DNA from 2 places in the Oceanobacillus alkalisoli genome. Region 1 is predicted to be linked to the other one. Evidence: riboswitches for the same ligand, from Rfam matches in the RefSeq annotation. Region 1 holds a riboswitch; the other holds the start of a gene.
What was found. A riboswitch is a leader RNA that binds a small molecule or an ion and turns the genes downstream of it on or off. The one in region 1 is predicted to bind cobalamin.
Positions count from the first base shown of each region.

Region 1 (11,018 bases):
CGGTCACAGAAAACTTACGTTAGAAGATTATCAGCTGAATAATCTATCGTGGGATTACGCGAACGGAGAAGTGACTATTCAATCAGCTGACGAACGTCTTTCATTTGTAAAAGAAGCGATGGAAGTAACCTGTACGTATCTTGCGGAAGCGGGTGTAGAGATTGACGATTTCAACTTGGCTGTCCGCAGTGAACTGGATGATGCGTCCGGCGTGAAATATGGATTAGGATCTAGTGCGGCGGTGGTTGTAGCGATCGTTACGGCAATTATGGTCCGCTTTACAAAGGATGAGCCGGATAAGGATATCATTTTTAAATTAGCCGCCTTAGCTCATGTGAACATTCAAGGTAGTGGTTCTGGTGCCGATATAGCGGCATCTGTTTATGGTGGTATTTTACAATATTCATCTTTCCAGGCGGAATGGTTACTTCAAGCGTCTAAAAATGTTTCTTCTATCCATGAATTATTGGAAATGGATTGGGTCTATCTTTCGATTAAGCGATTGACACTGCCGGCAACTGTTTCTTTTTGTGTCGGTTGGACAGGGAAGCCTGCATCAACGACACAGCTTGTCAGCCGTATTTTGGAATTGAAGGATGATAATCCGCGAGCGTTTGAAGCATTTCTGTTGAAAAGCGAGCAGGCCGTACATACATTGCTTACCGGAATGGAAGAAGAGAATCAAGAACTTCTTTTTAAAGGGGTAAAAGCAAACAGAGAAGCCCTTGCTACAGTTGGAAATAAAGCGGACGTCTCAATTGAAACGGCTTTACTCGGCACATTATGTGACCTTGCTGATGCGTTAGGCGGTGCGGGTAAGCCTTCCGGAGCTGGCGGAGGAGATTGCGGTATTGCCTTTATGCCGAGTAAGAGGCAAGCGGAACAGCTCTTTGCTTCTTGGGAAAAGGCAGGAATTAAGCCATTAGCGCTTACCTCACATCCCGAAGGTGCTGCAATAGAAGCGTCTTAAAAAATATAAAAAAGACATAAATCTCTAAAATCACGAGATTTATGTCTTTTTCTTACGTCTAGCTCCAGTGCCCAGCAACTAGCTGAAATTCGTATACTCTTTCTTTAAAAATCAAATACCGATAATATTAAGGTGTGGAACGGGATGACCGTTATCACACAAGTTTATTGGAAGTCTTTATCTGGAGGCTAATTCATAGTTATCATAGTTTTGATATTTATTAATGAGTGTGTCCAATTTCATACTAGATTCAATAACAGCCTGTGAAGTAAGTTCATGATGGTAACTAAGGGCAACTAATTCCTGCCGACATGTTTCAATTTTTTCAAGCAACAGTGCTTTACTCACAAAAGCTTCCTCCTATCTAGTATACTATAATAAGAAAATACCCGAGTAATAGCAAGAATAAACCTATGAAAATGTTAGAAAAATTGATAGGATATTAATTAATGCAGGAAAAAATGTTAAAGCGGAAAAAAATGAAACCTTTTGAGTTGCTCGTTCGTAATAAAAGTACCGCATTGTAGGCGGAGGTAAAGTATGGAACAAATAATTAGGGAGAAAATAATATTAGTAAAAAAAGGGGATCAATCTGCCTTCGAAGATCTGGTCTCATTTTACCAAAATAAAATATACCAGCATTGCTACCGGATGCTTGGTAATGCACATGAGGCAGAAGACATCGCACAAGAAGCTTTCATACGGGCATATGTAAACATTCATTCCTTTGATGAGAAACGAAAATTCTCAAGCTGGTTGTACCGCATTGCCACGAACTTATCAATTGACAGACTTCGCAAACGAAAACCGGACTACTTTTTGGATGCAGAGGTTAAAGGAACGGATGGACTGGATATGTATTCCCAGCTTCAAAGTGAGGGCGCTTCTCTAGTGGAAGAGGTGGAGAGTAATGAATTACAAAGATATATCCACACAGAAATTTCCGAACTTCCACCGAAATATCGCAGTATTATTATTCTGAGGTATTTAGAAGAATTTTCCTTGAAAGAAATAAGTGAAATACTGGACATCCCAATCGGAACGGTGAAAACAAGGATTCACCGGGGCAGAGAAGCTTTACGAAAGAGGCTTCGTCATGTGTAAAGGAGTGTGGTCCCATTGAAATGTAATGCAGAAACCGTTGGGCTAATGCATAAATATTTGGATGGCGATATTACTACGGAAGAGGAACAGAAATTAAAATATCATTTGGAAGACTGTGAAGCCTGTCAGGGTCATTTCCGTGAATTGAAGCGGACCGTTACGCTTATTCAAAGTGCTGAACGATTTGAAGCACCGGTGAATTTCACAGCGAATGTCATGAAGAATCTTCCAACCGAGAAAAAACGGGTTAAATATTCACGCTGGTTTAAGATGCATCCGATGCTTACGGCTGCAGCGATTTTCTTTATTCTTATGTTCACCGGCGTTTTCTTTGCATGGGATCAAGACAATCAGCTCGTTGTCTCAAAACAAGAGAATTTAATTATTGAAGGAGATACCGTGATTGTACCGGAAGGCGAAGTGGTTGAAGGTGATTTACTCGTTAAAAATGGCAATCTGATCATTCATGGTACGGTTGATGGGAATGTGACATTGGTGAATGGGGAACTAATTGATGATGATCCACTGGACAACAGTGGTCTGATGGCTTCCGTCGGTGAAATAAATGGAGAATTCGAATCCGTCGATCAAGCATTTGACTGGATATGGTACAAACTGAAAGACTTTGCTAAAAAAGTATTCTCTTTTGAATAATATGATGATTATATGCTTGCATGCCCTATATTTCCGGTATGCAAGCTTTCTTTATTACGAAGGCTAATTTTAAAATGGTTACGCTGCTATTAAGTTCACATGAACCTTTGTATTTATGGTATAATAATGGTCATGTAATTCATTAAAATGTAATTTTTATATGATATTTTTGGCGGAAAGATAAATATAAATCCTTTCTTACTGTATAAGTGCAACTAATGTTGTCACCGAAAGGCTTGGTGACAACCAAGTTTTCTAAAAAATTAATTATACAATTGCTAATTCATGACTAAAGGACGTGTGACCATGCTCGATGGGGGATTCGACCTGTTAACGATACTTAGAATAACCGTGGACATAGCTCTCATCTGGTATGTGCTGTATAAACTGATGATGCTGGTCCGCGGTACGAAAGCTGTACAATTACTTAAAGGAATTGCCGTCATCTTGGCAATTTGGCTATTGAGTATTGCATTTAACCTCCAGACGGTTCGGTATTTCTCGAACCAATTTATCCAGTGGGGGATTATCGTAATTATTATTTTATTCCAGCCTGAGCTGAGAAGAGCCTTGGAGCAGCTTGGAAGAGGGAGTTTTCTCACAAGAAGTACTAAGTCGAAAGAAGATATGGAAGTGCAAATTGAAGCAATCGTCCAGTCCTCTACTTATATGGCGAAGCGTCGGATTGGAGCACTTATTTCCATTGAAAAGGAGACGGGGATTGGTGAATATGCTGAGACGGGGATTCCCATTAATGGGGAAGTGACTCACCAGTTGCTGACAAATATATTCACACCGAATACTCCGCTTCATGACGGTGCTGTTATTATAAAAAGGGATAAAATTATTGCAGCTGCTTGTTATTTACCGCTATCGGAGAGTCCATTCATTTCTAAGGAACTGGGAACAAGACACAGGGCTGCAATGGGGATCAGTGAAGTAACGGATGCCCTAACGATTGTTGTTTCAGAGGAAACGGGTGCAATATCTTGTACGATAAATGGAAAGCTGCATCGTGATTTATCCGAAGAGGCATTAACGGAATTATTAAATGAACATTTATCCTTGCTTCCCGTAACCCCTGAGAAGACGAAGAAACGGAGGGGGAAAGAAAATGGATAATTGGTTTCAAAGTAAATGGTTTATTCGTATACTGGCGCTTGGTTTTGCCATTACGTTATTTATATTCGTGAATGTGGAATCCAATTCATCCAGCTCTGAATCCTCCATTCCAGGAAGGAATTCACAAACGCAAACAATTGATGATGTTCCTGTAGATATCGATATTAATTCGGATGATTATGTCGTAAGCGGAGTTCCGGAATATGCAACAGTGACATTAGAAGGTTCTCCTGCGATGATTATGCCGGCTGTATTCAATCGTAACTTTTCTGTCTACGTGGACTTAAGGGAACTGGGAGAGGGAAATCATACGGTAGAATTGCAGCATACGGTTTCCGATGATATTCGCGTTTATATTGAGCCGAAAACAATTGAGGTATCGATTGAGGAAAGAGCAAATCAGGAATATCCAATAACAGTGGAATTCTTAAATACAGATCAGTTGCCTCCGGGAGTTGAGGTCGGCGGTTATGAGTTAGACCAATCCAGTGTAAATATTACAACATCCAGAAGAATCATGGAGCAGATTGGTGTCGTTAAAATTTATGTCGATGTGGCCGGACAGGAGACTTCAATTTCAAACCGGGAAGTACCGGTGAATGTGTATGATACACAAGGAAATGAACTGCAAGTCCGCTTGGACCGGGAGTCGGTTGTCGTATCTGTTGATTTCATAAGTCCGAGCAAAGTGGTTCCCATTGATATTGAAACGACCGGCGATGTACCGGAGGACTTTTCCTTGCTGTCTATTTCTGCTAATCTAGATGAGGCTGAAATTTTTGCAGTCAGTGATATTCTCGAACGAATCGAGTCCATTCCAACGGAGAAAATCGACCTATCGGAAATTACGGAGTCTGGAACGATTGATGTTGGATTTGACCTCCCGGATGGTGTAAATACAGGAGAATTGGAAACAATTGAAGTATCTGTTCAAGTAGAAGAAGCACGGGTTCTAGAGGCAATGGCGATTGAGGAAGAAGAACTTGCAAATGGACAAGCTGTAACATATGTCGATCCAAGTGAAGCTGAAATGGATATTACCGTAACAGGAAATGAAACATTCCTCAGGGAGCTTAGCCCTGATGATTTCCGGGTCCTTGTCAACCTGGCAGGGCTCGAGCCGGGGGAACATCTTGTACCAGTGGAAGTAGAATGGAATGAGGTAGAGGATGTAACCGTGACGCCTGAGTTTGAAGAAATTACAGTTGAGATCGAATAAACTTTAAGTAATTGACTTTTAGATGGTTTATTAAAAGGAGAGGTATGAATGAAGAAGTATTTTGGGACCGATGGTGTCAGGGGTGTAGCGAATAAAGATTTAACACCGGAACTTGCCTATCAATTAGGTCGAATCGGCGGATATGTACTGACGAAGGAAAGGGAAAATCCAAAAGTAATCATTGGCAGAGATACACGTATCTCCGGTCATATGCTTGAGGGAGCATTGCTTGCAGGCTTACTTTCCATCGGGGCAGAAGTCATGCGTCTCGGCGTTATCTCTACTCCAGGGGTAGCTTATTTAACGAAATCGATGAGCGCGGATGCAGGAATTATGATTTCTGCGTCTCATAACCCAGTAGAAGATAATGGTATTAAATTCTTCGGTCCGGATGGATTTAAACTGACGGATGAGCAAGAAGCTGAGATTGAAAAGCTTATTGACGCAGAGGATGAACTCCCGCGTCCAGTTGGAGCGAATATCGGGACAGTGAATGCTTATTTCGAAGGCGGGCAGAAGTATATTTCATTCTTGAAAGATACGATTGATAACGACTTTGATGGTCTATCAATTGCTATCGACTGTGCGCATGGTGCGACATCCAGTCTTGCAACCCATCTTTTTGCAGATCTCGAAGCAGATATTTACACGATTGGTGCTTCGCCAAATGGCCTCAACATTAACGATGGTGTAGGCTCGACCCATCCAGAAGCGGTAAGAGAGCTTGTTTTGGAAAAGGGTGCAGATATTGGACTAGCATTTGACGGGGATGGCGACCGTTTAATTGCAGTTGACGAGAAGGGTAAAATCGTTGACGGGGACCAAATTATGTACATTTGCGGTAAATATATGAAGTCCAAAGGTGCGCTTCGTGAAGATACGATTGTTTCAACGGTAATGAGTAATATCGGATTTTATAAGGCACTTGAAGAAAATGGCATGCATAGTGATAAAACAAATGTTGGTGACCGTTACGTCATGGAAGAGATGCGCAGAGGCGGATTTAACCTTGGCGGAGAACAATCCGGCCATATTATTTTCCTTGACTTCATCACGACAGGTGACGGAATGCTATCGGCATTGCAACTTGTGAACGTCATGAAAGATACAGGAAAACCTTTATCTGAACTAGCTGGAGAGATGCAAGTATTCCCGCAAGTCCTGAAAAACGTTAAAGTAACAGATAAGAATGAGGCATTGACCAATCCACTTATATTAGAAGAAATCGACGCCGTGGAAAAAGAGCTCGGTGAATATGGCCGTGTACTCGTGCGTCCATCCGGAACGGAGCCACTCGTCCGGGTAATGGTCGAGGCAGAAACAGAGGAAGCATGTAATAAATATGCTGACCGTGTTGTCACTTTAATTGAGGATTTACTTGGTTTACAATAATGGATTAAAACTGCTTTCTGTTATGGAAGCAGTTTTTTGTATTGTCATCTTGCCTTATAATTAGATAAAAAGATGACTTTCACATAAAAAAAGTGTACGATATGAGATAGATTCAATTGAAAATGATATGCAAAGAATAGGTGGATTCGATTGCTGAATTCTTAAAAGGGAAGTTGGTGTAAGTCCAACGCGGTCCCGCCACTGTAAGTGCGAATGAGCTGTAAATACCACTGTGCGATAGATGCATGGGAAGGTGCAGCAGAGTGATGAGCATGAGCCAGGAGACCTGCCTATTCTGTAACGCCAGCACTACGAGGATAGTCAGGTGATGGGTCTATATGGATGTATAACCTATTTACTGAAGCATCTTCACACTGTGTGAGGTGCTTTTTTATATGAATAGGAAACTATAAAGCAAAAATGCTGTGGATAACTTGAATTCCCGGCGATAGCCACGTCCGGCTCCAGCGCCCAGCAACTGACAAACTTCACACTCCTCCAATCGATAAGTCAACATCGGCTCCTTACGTCGCCGTGTTTCCTTTATCTCATTCCGGAGTGCTCCAGTTTGTACGTTGCTAAACGGGCGCTTGCGCCTTTGTTCATGAATTTATTATTGGAGGAATGGAAATGAAGAGATTATGGCAAGGTTTGCTGCTCGCGTTCTTACTTAGTCTGCTAGTTGCTTGCGGACAAGGTGCGACAGACAATGAGGATGCAACTGGAAATACAGATAAAGAGGAAGCGACTGAAGAAGAGTCAACGAACGATAATCATTATCCGCTGACACTCACAGATGCTATAGACAATGAAATAACACTTGAGGAAGAACCAGAACGGATTGTTTCATTGATTCCGAGCAATACCGAAATCGCGTTTGCTTTAGGACAAGGGGAAAAGGTGGTCGGTGTGTCGGATCATGATAATTACCCGGAAGAAGTACAAGATATTGAAAAAATCGGTGGCATGGAATTGAATGTGGAGCGGATCATTAGTCTTGACCCGGATATTGTCCTTGCGCATGAATTGGGAGTGAGCAGTGCCCAGGAGGCATTCGAACAACTTGAAGCTGCGGGTGTCCAAGTTTTTGTTGTTCAAGATGCACAGGATATTGCGAGCACATACGAAACGATTGAAATCGTTGGACAAGTTATTGGAACTGATCAGGAAGCAGAAGAATTAATGACAGAAATGGAAGCAGAATTTGAAGAAATTCGAGAGCTTACATCCGAGATATCTGAGGAAGATGTACAGACAGTTTTCTTTGAAAATTCTCCTGCACCGGACATTTACACAGCAGGACAGCATACGTTTATCCACGAACTGTTAGAAATGATTCATGCTGAAAATGCTGCAGCCGAACATGAAGGCTGGCTGGCGCTTGATCCAGAGGAAATCATTGAATTGAATCCCGATGTAATCATCACTTCTTACGGCGCATATATTGAAAATCCGGAAGAAGAAGTGCTTTCGAGAAGTGGCTTTGATGTAGTAGAAGCCGTTGCAAATGAAAGAGTTTACGACATTGATGCTGATTTAATTACACGTTCTGGTCCGAGACTCACGGAAGGTGCAAGGGAACTAGCTGAAGCTGTTTATCCGGAGCTGTTTGATGAAGAGTAATGCAATAAAATATGGTATTTCTTGTGCGCTTCTCATTGGTGCAATGCTATTTGCCATTTCGATTGGGAGTGTATCTGTCCCGATCCTTGATATTGTCAAAGTGATTGGCAGCGAGGCTTTTCGGTTGCCGGTTGGTGATGATGTTGATCCGATGTATGTAAGTATTGTATATGAGATTCGCTTGCCAAGGGTACTGTTGGCGGGACTTGTGGGGGCATCGCTTGCGATTGCGGGAGCGGCCTTCCAAGGCTTATTAAGAAATCCGCTCGCGGAGCCCTATATCCTTGGAGTATCTTCAGGAGCATCAGTTGGTGCTGTTGCGACATTGTTTTTCGGAATCTCGCTACCGGTTATCGGGATGTATACTTTGCCATTTTTGAGCATTATCACAGCCTTAACAACCATTTTAATTGTACTTTACTTTGCACGTAAAATTGACCGGACGATGCGGGTAGAAACGATTATTCTTACGGGAATTATTTTCAGCGCGTTTTTAGGTTCGATTATTTCATTAATTATCGCGTTGACAGGCGATGAATTGCAGCAGATTATCGGCTGGATGCTTGGCAGTGTATCGATGCGGGGCTTTCGCTATGTTGGAATCATTCTTCCTTTCTTTATTCTTGGCTCCTTCATTTTATTAATGAATGCAAAAGAACTGAATGCAATGTCGCTTGGCGAAGAGAGGGCACAGCATTTAGGCGTTGATGTCGGCAAGCGGAAGTTGCTAATTCTTATTGCGGGTTCTATCCTCACTGGAGCAGCGGTTGCCGTATCCGGGACAATTGGCTTTGTCGGTTTAGTTATCCCTCATTTAACTAGAAAGCTATGGGGTTCTGATCATGTCCATTTGTTGCCGTTGTCGATGATTATTGGAGCGAGCTTTCTTATATTGACCGATTTATTATCGCGGACAATTATCTCACCTCAAGTATTGCCTGTCGGAGTGATTACAGCTTTAGTAGGTGCACCGGTATTTGCGATAATATTAATTAAACAACGGAGAAGAAGTTGAGAGGTGAACCATGCTTTTAATTAAAAATGCCTCGGGTGGCTATGATGGCGAGGAGATTGTAAAAAACATTAGTTTTTCCGTAAATGAAGGGGAGTTTTTTGGAATTCTAGGACCGAATGGCAGTGGGAAGACAACTTTAATCAATATGATTAGTGGACTGCTCGATCTGCAACAGGGAAAAATTGAAGTAGCGGGGAGAAACATTGCCGATTACTCTAAGAAAGAATTAGCTAGGAAAATCGCCGTCTTACCCCAACTCACTCCCCAAGTTTTTCCTTATACAGTAAAAGAAATGGTGTCACTTGGTCGTTATGCGCATCATAGCGGGTTGTTCCGATCATGGACAAAAGAAGATGAGGAAATCGTTCAGCGTGTCATGCGGCAAACGAACATCCTCGAATTTGCGGACACCTCGGTGATGGAACATTCTGGAGGAGAACAGCAGAGAATATTCCTGGCCCAAGCTCTCGTGCAGCAACCGAAAGTTCTTCTCTTGGACGAACCAACTAACCATCTTGATTTAGCTTATCAAAAAGAATTGCTTGATTTGCTCAGAAAAAGTGCAAAAGAAAAGGGCCTCACAGTCGTGGCGATTTTGCATGACTTAAACCTTGCGAGCCTTTATTGTGATCGCCTGCTTTTAATGGACGAGGGCGAAGCAAAAGCGTTGGAAAATCCAGATGAAGTGCTTTCTGAAGAACTGATTAACTCGGTGTTCGATACAGAGGTCATTAAGCAGGCCCACTCTAAAATTGCCAAGCCACAGCTGCATTTAATGCCAAGCAAGAAGACGTGGCAGGCAAAAAAACTGTGGTCAATTGATGAAACAAACCTTTCTTTTAGTACAGAGCAAATCGTACTCCATTCAGATCTGCCGGTGAAAACGATATCCTCTGGTATCGTTGGCGCAGGGATTGGCTGGTATAAATACTTTGTCAATCGGCATGTCGATGAGAATTATTATTGTAATGATCACCGGAAGGAAATGCGAACTTATTTAAAAGGGCGAGGTTTCCCGCCGGCTCAGACGGTTGGAATGATGACGGCAATTGTCTTGGAAGATTACAGTTATGGTATTTATGAGGGTAATGGTTTTTCAATCTTAGTTGTTGTGACAGCGAGTGTTGGAAATGCGGTGGACAGCTCACGAGCAAAGCCGCTTGTTGGTCCAGTTGCTCCGGGAACGATTAATACATGGGTTTTTGTAAATGGCAGTTTAACGGAAGAAGCCTTTATCCAGGCAACGATCACGGCAACGGAGGCAAAGGCTCAAGTGTTAAGAGACCTCGCTATTCAAGACCGGAAGACAGGTACGGTCGCAACAGGAACTCCTACAGACAGTATTTTAATTGCCGCAACCCAACAAGGGAAGGAATTAGATTACGCTGGAACCGCGACAGAGTTAGGTGCTCTAATAGGAAATGCTGTTTATCAAGAAATGAAGCAGGCCATTTCCAAAACATTAAATAGGAAAAAAGCAGCTGAACAGGGGTAAATCAAACGTTTGCTTGAGAGTATAAAAACAAAAAAAGGAGCGATTCATTTGAGACTGTATACAAGGGCTGGCGACAAAGGAAAGACCGCGTTAATAGGTGGAATGACGACGAAGGATGATATTCGGGTGGAAGCTTACGGATCAATTGATGAAACGAATTCTTTTGTAGGTCTTGCGGTAGCTGGGCTCAATAAGAATAAAGAACCGTTCAAAGACCTCATTGCTGATTTGAAAAAAATTCAGCATGAATTATTTGACTGCGGAACTGAGCTTTCTAATGTATCGAAAAAAGAACGTCCTCACGAGCTTTCTGAAGATATGATTACGTATTTGGAAGAGAGAATGGATGTCTTAATAGACGAGGCACCAGAGCTTGAACGATTTATTCTCCCAGGCGGAACGGAGGCCGCTGCATATTTACACG
Region 1 covers NZ_JAKNRA010000005.1:138,075-149,092, reverse strand. Annotated here, with positions in the region: gene L3V42_RS09265 (phosphomevalonate kinase) at 1-970, shown strand, start outside; gene L3V42_RS09260 (aspartyl-phosphate phosphatase Spo0E family protein) at 1,148-1,318, opposite strand; gene sigW (RNA polymerase sigma factor SigW) at 1,511-2,074, shown strand; gene rsiW (anti-sigma-W factor RsiW) at 2,090-2,728, shown strand; gene cdaA (diadenylate cyclase CdaA) at 3,035-3,850, shown strand; gene L3V42_RS09240 (CdaR family protein) at 3,843-5,069, shown strand; gene glmM (phosphoglucosamine mutase) at 5,118-6,461, shown strand; cobalamin riboswitch at 6,583-6,769, shown strand; gene L3V42_RS09230 (ABC transporter substrate-binding protein) at 7,092-8,084, shown strand; gene L3V42_RS09225 (FecCD family ABC transporter permease) at 8,074-9,099, shown strand; gene L3V42_RS09220 (adenosylcobinamide amidohydrolase) at 9,110-10,594, shown strand; gene L3V42_RS09215 (cob(I)yrinic acid a,c-diamide adenosyltransferase) at 10,643-11,018, shown strand, end outside.

Region 2 (11,018 bases), on a different contig from region 1:
ATAATCTATCAAATTGTACAAGCCTAAAAATAAGTATAGAAAACTTTATAATCAATGATATAATGTAATGAATTCTGGTATCCTAGTTAAAAATAGGAGGTTGTTTAAAATGGGAAGTTATAAACCAGCAGGATTTGGATAAGATTTCTAGCAAGTCTAATCGATGGTGTTTTAACTGGAATTTTAACTTGGATTATCGCTACGCTAATTAATGACGAGAGGTATTTTAATACGTTTGATATTTTTTCGGATGAATTGTATGGACTAAGTACATCGGAAACCATTTCGAATTTGATTTATACGGTCATTTTCGTAATTATATTTACAGCGAGCAAGTTTAAAGGTAGTCCGGGGAAAATGATTTGTCGCATTGAGGTTGTAAATCCAGACATGACACAGATCAGTTTTTGGAAATCACTTGGTAGAGTGTTTGCTTATATCGTTTCAGCTATTCCAATTATGATTGGTTACATGATGGCCGGCTGGAATAAGGAGAAGAGAGCATTACATGATATCATTTGTAGCACTAGAGTTGTGTATCGAAATAAGTTAGAGTAAAGTTAAATCAAAATGAGAATTGATATTTTCCATTAAAAACTATGGACTTGGGGTGTATACATATTGGATAAAAAGCGTTGGATCGCATTAATAATCGCAATTGGTTTATTCGTTGTCTCGATTGTATCACAAATTAGCACAAGCATTGCTTCGACGGATTCCGCTACACTTTTTGAAAGCTTTAATGATGAGTTTAGTGAAGAAGTAATCGAACAAGGAACTAGCTTCGAGAAAATTGCTGTGCTCGAGCTAAATGGAATTATTATGGAAGATAGTGCAGGAAGTTTATTAAGCGGTGTTACATATAGGCATCAAAGGTTTTTGGATTTACTTGATCACGCTGCTGAGGATGGAAATGTAGAGGCTATTATTTTAGACGTAAATACACCGGGTGGTGGTGTTGTAGAAAGTGCAGAGATTCATGAAAAGATACTAAACATTCAGCAAAACTATGAAAAACCTGTTTATATTTCGATGGGGAATACAGCAGCATCTGGTGGTTACTACATCTCTGCTCCAGCCGATAAAATTGTCGCTCATTCCGCCACATTAACTGGTTCAATTGGTGTCATTATGGAGTCGTTGAATTATACCGAGCTTGCTGATAATCTAGGCATTGATTTTAACACGATAAAGAGTGGCGAATTCAAAGATATTATGTCTGGTTCACGTGAGATGACGGAAGAGGAAAGAGCAATGCTGCAAACGATGATTGATGAACTCTACGGTGACTTTGTTCAAGTCATTGAAGATGGACGTGGCATGTCTGAGGAAACTGTTCGAGAACTGGGTGATGGTCGCATTTATACTGGAGCGCAAGCAAAAGAAAATGGCTTAGTCGATGAAATTGGAACGCTGGATGATACCATTGCGATGATGAAAGAGGATTATAATCTGGAAGATGCTACCGTGATTGAGTATACAAGCGGTTTTGAATTCAATCAATTTTTAGGCATGACGCTGCAGGATAAGTTTGGCAAAGGGTCAGAGTTACATGCAGTAAATAATATGCTGCGAGAAGCAAATGCTCCTAGAGCCATGTATTTATATTCAAGATGAGGAGGCTAGATTGCCATGAGTGAAGATTTAGTTGCATATACAGCATCGCCTACGGAAACAAGAAGGTATGCCGGATTTTGGATGCGATTTTGGGCATATTTAGCCGACTTAGTCATCGTGTTTAGTATAAATGGTATTGTGCTTAGTCCATTAAAATTTATGAACGAAGGAAAACCAATCGAGATTGGTTATTGGACGGTCGCAGGAATTCTGAGCCTTCTCGTATTGTATCTATACTTTATTTTAATGACAAAGTTTTATGGACAGACAATCGGAAAAATGATATTTGGATTAAAAGTGATTCGCAAAGACCTCGAGCCTCTGCAATGGAACGATATTATTTTTAGAGAGTTGGTCGGACGCTTCTTCTATCGCTTTTTATTCATTGCACAATTACTGTATCTTGTCGTTGCCTTTGATACCAAAAAACAAGGGATTCACGATATGCTTGGTGATACATGGGTCGTGCATGAATGAAGGATCGCGGGAAGAGAGTTATTCATTGTCCGTATATGTCACAATAAATAATCAAGCACTGTCCCTGCTTTTTTTACAAGCTAGTAAGTGTGGGGAGAAAAAATCTCGATACGGGTTTTTGGTTAATGTTTAGCCGCCAGTAGAATGTGTAAGATATTCTAATAGCGGCTGTTTGTGTTCTATTATCTAAATCTATTACTAGTTAAAGCCTAATCTTTACTTTACTTGCTCGTGTGTATCATTATTCGTCACATCCAGGATATCGAGCAGGAATACAAACACTGGAATTCCGATAATCAATCCCCAGACGCCAAAGAAATGCTGCGAAAAAATCAAGACAATAAATGTATAAAACACTGGTAAATCTGTTTTAGAAGACATCAATTTTGGATTGAGAATATACGCTTCGATTGCATGGATAATCATAATTGCGATGAGCAGATAAAGAACAGTTAAAAATCCTCCGATTGTATAGGCAATGAGAGATAACGGGATAAGTGAGATAATCACTCCAGCAACAGGGATAAGTCCTAGGAAAAAGACCATAATGGATAATCCAAAGATCTGCGGAAATCCAAGGATCATTAATACAATCATCGTAAGAAATGTGTTAATCAGGGCAATCATGAATTGTGCTTCGATTACTTTACCAAAAGTGCGTGAAAATTTTCTGCCGAAGTACTCGATCTCCCGGTAGAACGGTGCAACTTTACTTTTTTTGAACTTACTCGTAAATGCGAGCAGGCGAGGTTTTTCGAGCAGGAAGAATAAACTGAGTACTAACGAAATTAATACCTGTACACTCACCGTACTAATATCTGTAATCGATTTTAAGAGAAATGAAAAGCCGTTTTCTATGTAGCCCGTGATTTGCTCGCTTGAAATGATCGGCTCAATAAAACTAAAAAATGGGTTATCATACGATTCGAAAGAGAAAGTTGAAATCTGCTTAATGACTTGACTGATTTCCATCGTAATAATTGGCAAGTACCTCACAGCACCTACCGTTAATAAGCTGACGATTACCGAATATAACAGTAATACGAGAATCGTTCGATTGAATTTGATCCGTTTCACCGTGAATTCAACTAGCCCATTCATTAAGAATGAAAAAATAAAAGTAAGGAGGATAATATTTATTAAACTTCTTACACTGTAAAGAATTAGAATGATTAAACTAAAAATAATAATGCGTTTTACTCCTGTTTTTCGGAAAAAGTCGACGATTGATTCCATATCATATTTCCTCTCTTATGCTGTGTGAAGCAGGATAGCCAGTTTTGTTTATACTCTTAGTATCTACTTATAATGGGAAAAACACAAGATTAAAACGATAGTAATTCAGTAATAATATTAAACTGGGATAAATGCACTGACCGCCATGTCCCGCTAATCAATATTTGGTGATTGAATCAAGCGGGAGGATAAAAAGCGATATGTAGGATGAACTGCATGGAATCTAGGGTTTTAACAAATCCTTGTTCCATGCAGTTTTTGTATGTTCGTAGATGTAAGCTACTACTAGATAGAGACAAGTCCTATATATTGCAATACCTGAGGTTATAGTTTAGGATGAATATTTGAGTAAATTTCCTTCCAGATAATGAATCATTTTTCGTTCGTTATTAATTGTTGAAAACGGGTATACTCTATGATAGAATTCAATATATAGTGATTGATAATACAATTTAATACTAAATGTAGTATATGAGTAATGGTGACAGTTTATCTGTTTAAAAGGGAATCCAGTTAAAAACTGGAGCTGCCCCCGCAACTGTACGTGTGTACGACTTAGCAAACCACCGTATCGCTTGCTGTAAGGTGTCGATATGGGAAGGGCTATAGAAGGAAGAGCACGAGCCAGGAGACCTGCCATAACTTGTAGTTTTTTGTTTCTTCGGGGTGTGAGAAAGGAAAAATGATAAGAAGTTGTAGTATGTAATATTATTATGCTTTTTTGTCGTTTTTTCTTGCCGTTCATCCCGAAAGTGAACGGTTTTTTTAATGCTTATACATAAAGGGAGGAAATAAAATGCAAATAATGAATCAAACAAAAAGCCCTAAAGGGATGGAATTAATCAATGAGTGGGCCGATGGATTAAATATTCAAACAGATAAATATAAAGAAAAAGTTGAGCCGCTTTTGGTAACACAAGAAGCAAAAGACGACTTATATAATGCTTTAATTAACCATGCACTTGAAAATATAGACGAAGTAACACCAGACTGGACTTATTTTGCAACACGGATTTATTTGCATGAACTCTATCAAAAGGCTGCAGAAAATAGGGGCTATGACACTGCTCTTTCGTATGGTCCTTTCTACGATTTATTAAAGCAATTGACCGATAAAGGAATTTATTCTCCTCATCTTCTTTCAAGCTACACGAAAGAGGAAATCGATTATTTCGGTTCGTCGCTCGAACAGGAAAGGGATTTATTATTTACGTATCCGGGAATTTATACATTGGCAACTCGTTATCTCGCAATGGACCATGAAAAGAATGTTTATGAATTGCCGCAGGAACGCTGGATGGTTATTGCCATGCATCTTATGCAAGAAGAACCGGTCGCGAATCGGAAAGAACATGTTCTCGAAGCCTATTGGGCGTTAAGTAATTTATATATGACGGTCGCGACACCAACATTAGCTAATGCGGGGAAGAGCCATGGCCAATTGTCGAGTTGTTTTATTGATACGGTAAACGATAGTTTGGAAGGAATTTATGATAGTAATAGTGATATTGCCCAATTGTCGAAAAATGGCGGCGGAATTGGTGTCTATATGGGTAAAATCCGTGCTAGAGGCAGTTCGATTAAAGGATTTAAAGGGATGTCCAGCGGAGTTGTACCATGGATTAAACAGTTAAATAACACAGCGGTAAGTGTCGATCAACTCGGTACGAGAAAAGGTGCGATAGCAGTTTATTTGGACATATGGCACAGAGATATTGAAGAATTCCTTGACTTGAAACTAAATAACGGGGATGACCGCCTGCGTGCCCATGATATTTATACAGGGGTTAATATTCCAGATTTGTTTATGGAACAAGTAGAAAAAAGGGGCGACTGGTATTTATTTGACCCTCATGAAGTGCGCGAGGTAATGGGCTTTTCCCTGGAGGAATCCTATGATGAAGAGAAAGGCGAAGGAGAATGGCGCAAGAAGTATGAAGCATGTATCAACGCTAATTTAGATTCGGCAAAGAAAGTGCCAGCAATTGAAATTATGAAAAGAATTATGCGTTCCCAGCTGGAAACAGGAGCACCATTCATGTTTTACCGTGATGAAGTGAACCGCCGGAATGCGAATACGCATACTGGAATGATTTATTGCTCCAATTTATGTACGGAAATTACGCAAAACCAATCCCCGACAGAATTTGTTGAGCAATATCTCACGGAAGAAAATACCGTTGTGAAAAAATACACGCCTGGTGACTTTGTTGTTTGTAACTTAAGTTCCGTTAACTTAGGGAAGGCTGTACCAGATAATGTATTGGAACGCCTTATCAAAATTCAAGTGCGCATGCTTGATAATGTCATTGATATTAATACGTTACCATTATTACAAGCAACGCTCACGAACCAAAAGTACAGAGCGATTGGACTAGGAACATTCGGATTCCACCACCTGCTTGCAAAAGAAGGAATCGAGTGGGAATCAGAGCGAGCTGTCGAATATACCGATGCTATTTATGAAAAAATAGCCTACTTAGCGATTTCCGCATCAGCAGATTTAGCAGAAGAAAAAGGCAGCTATCAGGTATTTGAAGGAAGTAAATGGAGTACAGGAGCGTACTTTGATAACAGAGGATACGATGATTCCAAAGAGTGGATGGCATTGAAGGAGCGGGTTAAGAACACGGGGATCCGCAATGGTTATTTAATGGCTGTCGCACCAAATGCGTCTACTTCGATTATTGCCGGCTCTACTGCAGGAATCGACCCAGTATTCAAACCTTTTTATCATGAAGAGAAGAAAGACTTTAAGATGCCTGTAACCGCACCAGATATGGACCACCATAATTATCATATCTACAGACGTTCCGCTTATATTGTTGATCAGCGCTGGTCGGTCAAACAGAATGCCATGCGTCAGAAACATGTGGACCAAGGTATTTCCTTTAATATTTATGTGCCGAACACCATCCGGGCTTCCGTCTTACTAGACTTGCATCTACAAGCTTGGAAGAGCGGACTGAAAACAACTTACTATGTACGTTCATCTTCTACAGATATTGAAGAGTGTGAGTGGTGTCAATAATGAATAGGGGAGCGTTATGCTCTCCTCTGTTCCGAACCAATCGAAAATCGATGATAAGGGATTCGCACGTTTTAATTAGGGGTGAAATAAATGAAAATTCTTATCGCTTACCATAGTTTTAGCGGCAATACCGAAGAAATGGCAGAAATGATTCAGGCTAGGATTGAATCTTTCGGTTATCAACCGGAGTTATATGAAATCGGTATAGGTGCGTATTTTCCCGAGTTAAGTGACTATGATGTCGTTATGTTAGGGACGTTTACTTGGGATCTTGGAAGCACACCGGCTGATGTAAAAGACTTTGTAGCAGATGTCGGGTATAAGCCGAATAATATTGCAGTATTTGGTTCAGGAGAAACCCAGTTTGGTGGGGAAGAGATGTTTTGTCTTGCGGTCACGAAACTAGCTAAATTTTATAATAGCCCGTGGGAAGGTTTGAAGGTAGAGCAGTCTCCAAGGGGAAGCCAAGAGCTGAAAGTTACCAATTGGGTAGACGGAATTATAGAAGGTGTAAGAAAAGAAAAAGAGCAAAAGAGCTGGATGACGGCAGGCGTATAGGATAAGCGATAATAGAAAATAAAAAGAGGCAGGGAATATAAATATGACTGTAGTTTTAAAAAAAGCAAGAACGTTAGAGCCAAAAAATCCTAATAAATCAACGGGAATCTTTGGGGGGAAATCCAGCGGTATTTTAAATTGGAATGATATTGCGTATCCCCACTGGTATCAGATTTACAAAAAGTTACTAGGAAACTACTGGCAAGCAGATGAAATCAATATGTCTTCTGATATCAGGCAGTTTCCGGAGTTAACTGCAGATGAACAGGATGCCTATTTAAAGATTATTGGATTACTGTCTACGTTAGATGCACCACAGACACGGACGGCTTTATTATTATCTTTATATGCGACAGACGCCTCTGTACAGTCCATTATGGCTGTAATTGCTCAACAAGAGGCCGTGCATAATGAAAGCTACTCGTATGTTTTATCATCTGTCGTATCGCTGGATGAACAGAATAAATCATTTGAGTTAGGTCGGACGGATCCCGTTCTCCTACAGCGGAATGAACGGATTATCGAAGTTTATAATGAGTTTGCAGAAAATCCGACAATCGAAAACATATTAAAAGTCATGGTCTATACCTCTCTACTGGAAGGAATGTTTTTCTATTCCGGATTCGCCTTCTTTTATAACTTAGCACGAAATAATAAGATGGTAGGAACAAGTACGATGATCAGCTATATTAACCGGGACGAGCTTGAGCACGGGAGATATATTGGCGAATTATTCCGCGCGACGCTAGCTGAGAATCCTGAATATAATACGGAAGCATTCAATGAGTGGGTATATGAGGCGTTCCGTCACTCCGTGGAACAGGAGATCCATTGGTCCAGATATGTATTAGCAAATGTCGAGGGAATTGATTTGGACGAAATGGAAGGCTATATTAAATACCGGGCGAACAAGATGCTAAGAATGCTCGGCTTAAGTGAAATTTATGATGGCTACTTCGATAACCCGATGAAGTGGATTCGGGCATATGTAGATAACTTTGATGGAACAAAGACAGATTTCTTCGAGCAAAAATCTCGTGCCTATACAAAAGTAAGTGATTTGAACGGGTTTGATGATTTATAAAAAGGTGTTTTATCGATAGAAAAAAACCGAACAACCTAAGGCCAAATTTTCCTTAGATTGTTCGGATTTTTTTATGTTACTCTTAACATTTCCTTTTCTTTTCTGCCATATAAAATGAAATAGAGCACAGTCGAAGCTAATACTACAACACCCAAAATACCATAAAGCGAACTGTAACCTATTAAAGGTATAATGAACCCAAGCAGATAGTAAAAATTACTAAGATGCATAAAAAAGACATCCAAGTCATATTCCTGAATGTCTTTTCCTTATTCAAATGCAGCTTTCTCACTATCCGCTAAAGCCATAAAGACTATCATTGCAATCACACAAGCTGTTCCAAGCCATTGAAAGGATCCAAACGGTTCTTTCAGCCAAAACACGGTCGTTAAAACTGCGGCGAGCGGTTCAAGGCTTCCAACCAAGCTCGTTTCTTTTGGTGAGAGACTATTTAAACTCTCAATGAAAAACCAAAAGGCAATCATCGTTCCAAAAATCACGATGAACAATAAATAAAGATACCCTTCTAGTGGTAGGCTCGCAAAATCCATTTGCCATGGCGGATGAATAAAGCTCAGCGTAACACCGCCAATGACCATCGCCCAGCCGACAATAACGAGAGAATCGAAATAGGCGAGGAGTGAAGCAGCATATAAGGTGTAAAAAGCGAGAGCGACTCCAGATAGGATTCCCCAGATGACTGCTGGAGCAGGGACAGATAATCCTGATAAGGAACCATTCGTCAGCAATAAGAAACAACCGCTTAAGGAGAGGAAGACGGTGATCAAATCCATCCTTCTTAATCTCATCTGCCTTTGTATCAACAAATAGGCGATAATCATAATCGGTGCCTGATATTGCAATAGAGTGGCAACCGCTGCGTTTCCGTGGTTAATCGAAGCCATAAATGTATACTGGACCGCAAGCATACCAAAAAGTCCGAATATAAGGAGCTGGAACGTATTTCGTTTATTTTTCCAAACATCGAATACTTGTTTCTTATCCCTTGAGAGGTATTGAATCGTTAATAATAAGACCCCCGAAATAAGCAGCCGGACGGTAACAAGCCAATCTACTTCAATTTGGAAATCTTGAAAAAGCTTTTGGGAAACCGTACCACCGACTCCCCAGAGTGTTGCACCGATAATAACTAAGAGAAATCCTAGTTTCCTATTCTGTCTGTCCATCTCTTCTTCTCCATTACAATATTTTCATCCATTATTTTTTAATGACTGCAACCGTACAGCGTGATACACAGACCAGTTTGCCTGTTGCCTCGTCTGTAATGTTAATCTCCCATATATGGGTTGTTCTCCCGATATGGAGTGGTTTTCCAACCGCGACTACTTTTCCGTCACGCATACTGCGGATATGATTCGCATTAATTTCAAGTCCAACGGCTGCTTCCGTTTTCGCATCTACTAGATTCATACTTCCTACACTGGCTACGGTCTCTGCAAGCACTACTGATGCTCCGCCGTGAAGCAGTCCATAAGGCTGGCGTGTCGGTCCGTGTACAGGCATTGTCGCTGTTACTTTCTCCTTTTTCACTTCGACTATTTCTATTCCAATTGCATCGATGATTGTATTCATCTAGTCCACCCCTTGTAAGACACTTTTACATCATCTTAACGCGGATTAAACGATTAGTAAAATGGTAGGAAATGTAGATCATCATAATCAAACTTAAAACCCGGGATGAAGTGATAAAACTTCATCCCGGGTTTTTCTTTCCTTATACAGTTTGAAGCTACCATCGACTAATTACTCTTCAAAAGGCTGATTATCCAATCCCCATTGACACATTTCTTGAATGATAGGCCAGAGGGAGTGCCCTTTTTCAGTAAGGCTGTATTCCACCTTAGGGGGGATCTGCGGATACTCTTTACGGTGGATGATCCCGTCACGAATCATTTCTTTTAGCGTCGTACTAAGTGTTTTATGCGTGATCTTACCGATTCTGCGTTGGAGTTTTGTAGCGGATAACACCACTCCGAGATAAGTGATAAATAACTTGCATTTTCCACTTTCCATTAATGATGGAAAGTGTATATCCAAAAGCAGGCTCCTGGTTGTCCAAAACATGATTCTTATTTATTTCCATTCTACACTAACCTCTTAGAGAGTATGTATCAAAAAAGTACATACTATTATTATATCTATATAAACTATATAATACATTTAGATTCATGTTAAGTTATGTTGCAAAACGCGATTGGATGAACTCGCAGCATGCAAGATCAACAATATCAAGGTTATACCCTAACCTTATTGCAAAAAATCGAAGAAGCTGAGGCGATTATAGTTGGCGGAGCGGCAGGGATGTCTGCGGCAGCTGGACTGAACTGGTATGAGGCAGATGAAACCTTCCAGCAGTACTTTGGTGAATTTGCAGATAAATATGGAATTGATAGTACTATAAGACGTATTGCCGCGAGTCCGACCTGACTTATCATGAAGCGACCTACTATATTACCGCCTACCATGATTAGGATGCTGCATTAGGTTTATCTGAAATTGAAAAATCCTCAACACTCAGTGAGCGTGATGTGCTCCTATATCAGATTTTCAAAGATGCGGATGCATTCGATCGTTTCCGCTTGGGTTCTGATGGTTTAGATGTTAATTTTATCCGGACAAAAGAAGCACATGAACTTGTTGAGTTTGCAAAAGAACTCTTACAAAAAAAGTGAAGAAACAATTGGATAAACAGTTAGGGTAAAGATGGTTTATAATGGTAATGACAAAGACAGTAGTAAGCTTAGGAGGAAATTGTTATGAACAGCTATCTTGATGACAGTTTCGCCCTTCATACCGACCTGTACCAAATTAATATGGCAAAAGCTTATTGGGAAGATGATATTCATCATAAAAATGCGGTTTTTGAATTGTATTTCAGGAATCTGCCATTTGGAAATGGGTACGCGATATTTGCTGGGTTAGAACGAATCATCGATTATCTCCAGACCTTTCATTTTTCTGAAAGTGACTTGAGTTATTTAATAGAGCTAGGTT
Region 2 covers NZ_JAKNRA010000011.1:42,122-53,139, reverse strand. Annotated here, with positions in the region: gene L3V42_RS13455 (RDD family protein) at 133-558, shown strand; gene sppA (signal peptide peptidase SppA) at 622-1,617, shown strand; gene L3V42_RS13445 (RDD family protein) at 1,633-2,094, shown strand; gene L3V42_RS13440 (AI-2E family transporter) at 2,311-3,330, opposite strand; cobalamin riboswitch at 3,793-3,985, shown strand; gene L3V42_RS13435 (ribonucleoside-diphosphate reductase subunit alpha) at 4,136-6,361, shown strand; gene L3V42_RS13430 (flavodoxin) at 6,452-6,919, shown strand; gene L3V42_RS13425 (ribonucleotide-diphosphate reductase subunit beta) at 6,963-8,003, shown strand; gene L3V42_RS13415 (EamA family transporter) at 8,273-9,190, opposite strand; gene L3V42_RS13410 (hotdog fold thioesterase) at 9,222-9,596, opposite strand; partial or broken gene L3V42_RS13405 (winged helix-turn-helix transcriptional regulator) at 9,768-10,107, opposite strand; gene L3V42_RS13400 (hypothetical protein) at 10,236-10,451, shown strand; gene L3V42_RS13395 (nicotinate phosphoribosyltransferase) at 10,781-11,018, shown strand, end outside.
Region 2: it holds a riboswitch for cobalamin, as region 1 does, so the genes downstream of both, L3V42_RS13435 (ribonucleoside-diphosphate reductase subunit alpha) here and L3V42_RS09230 (ABC transporter substrate-binding protein) in region 1, are expected to answer to the same signal.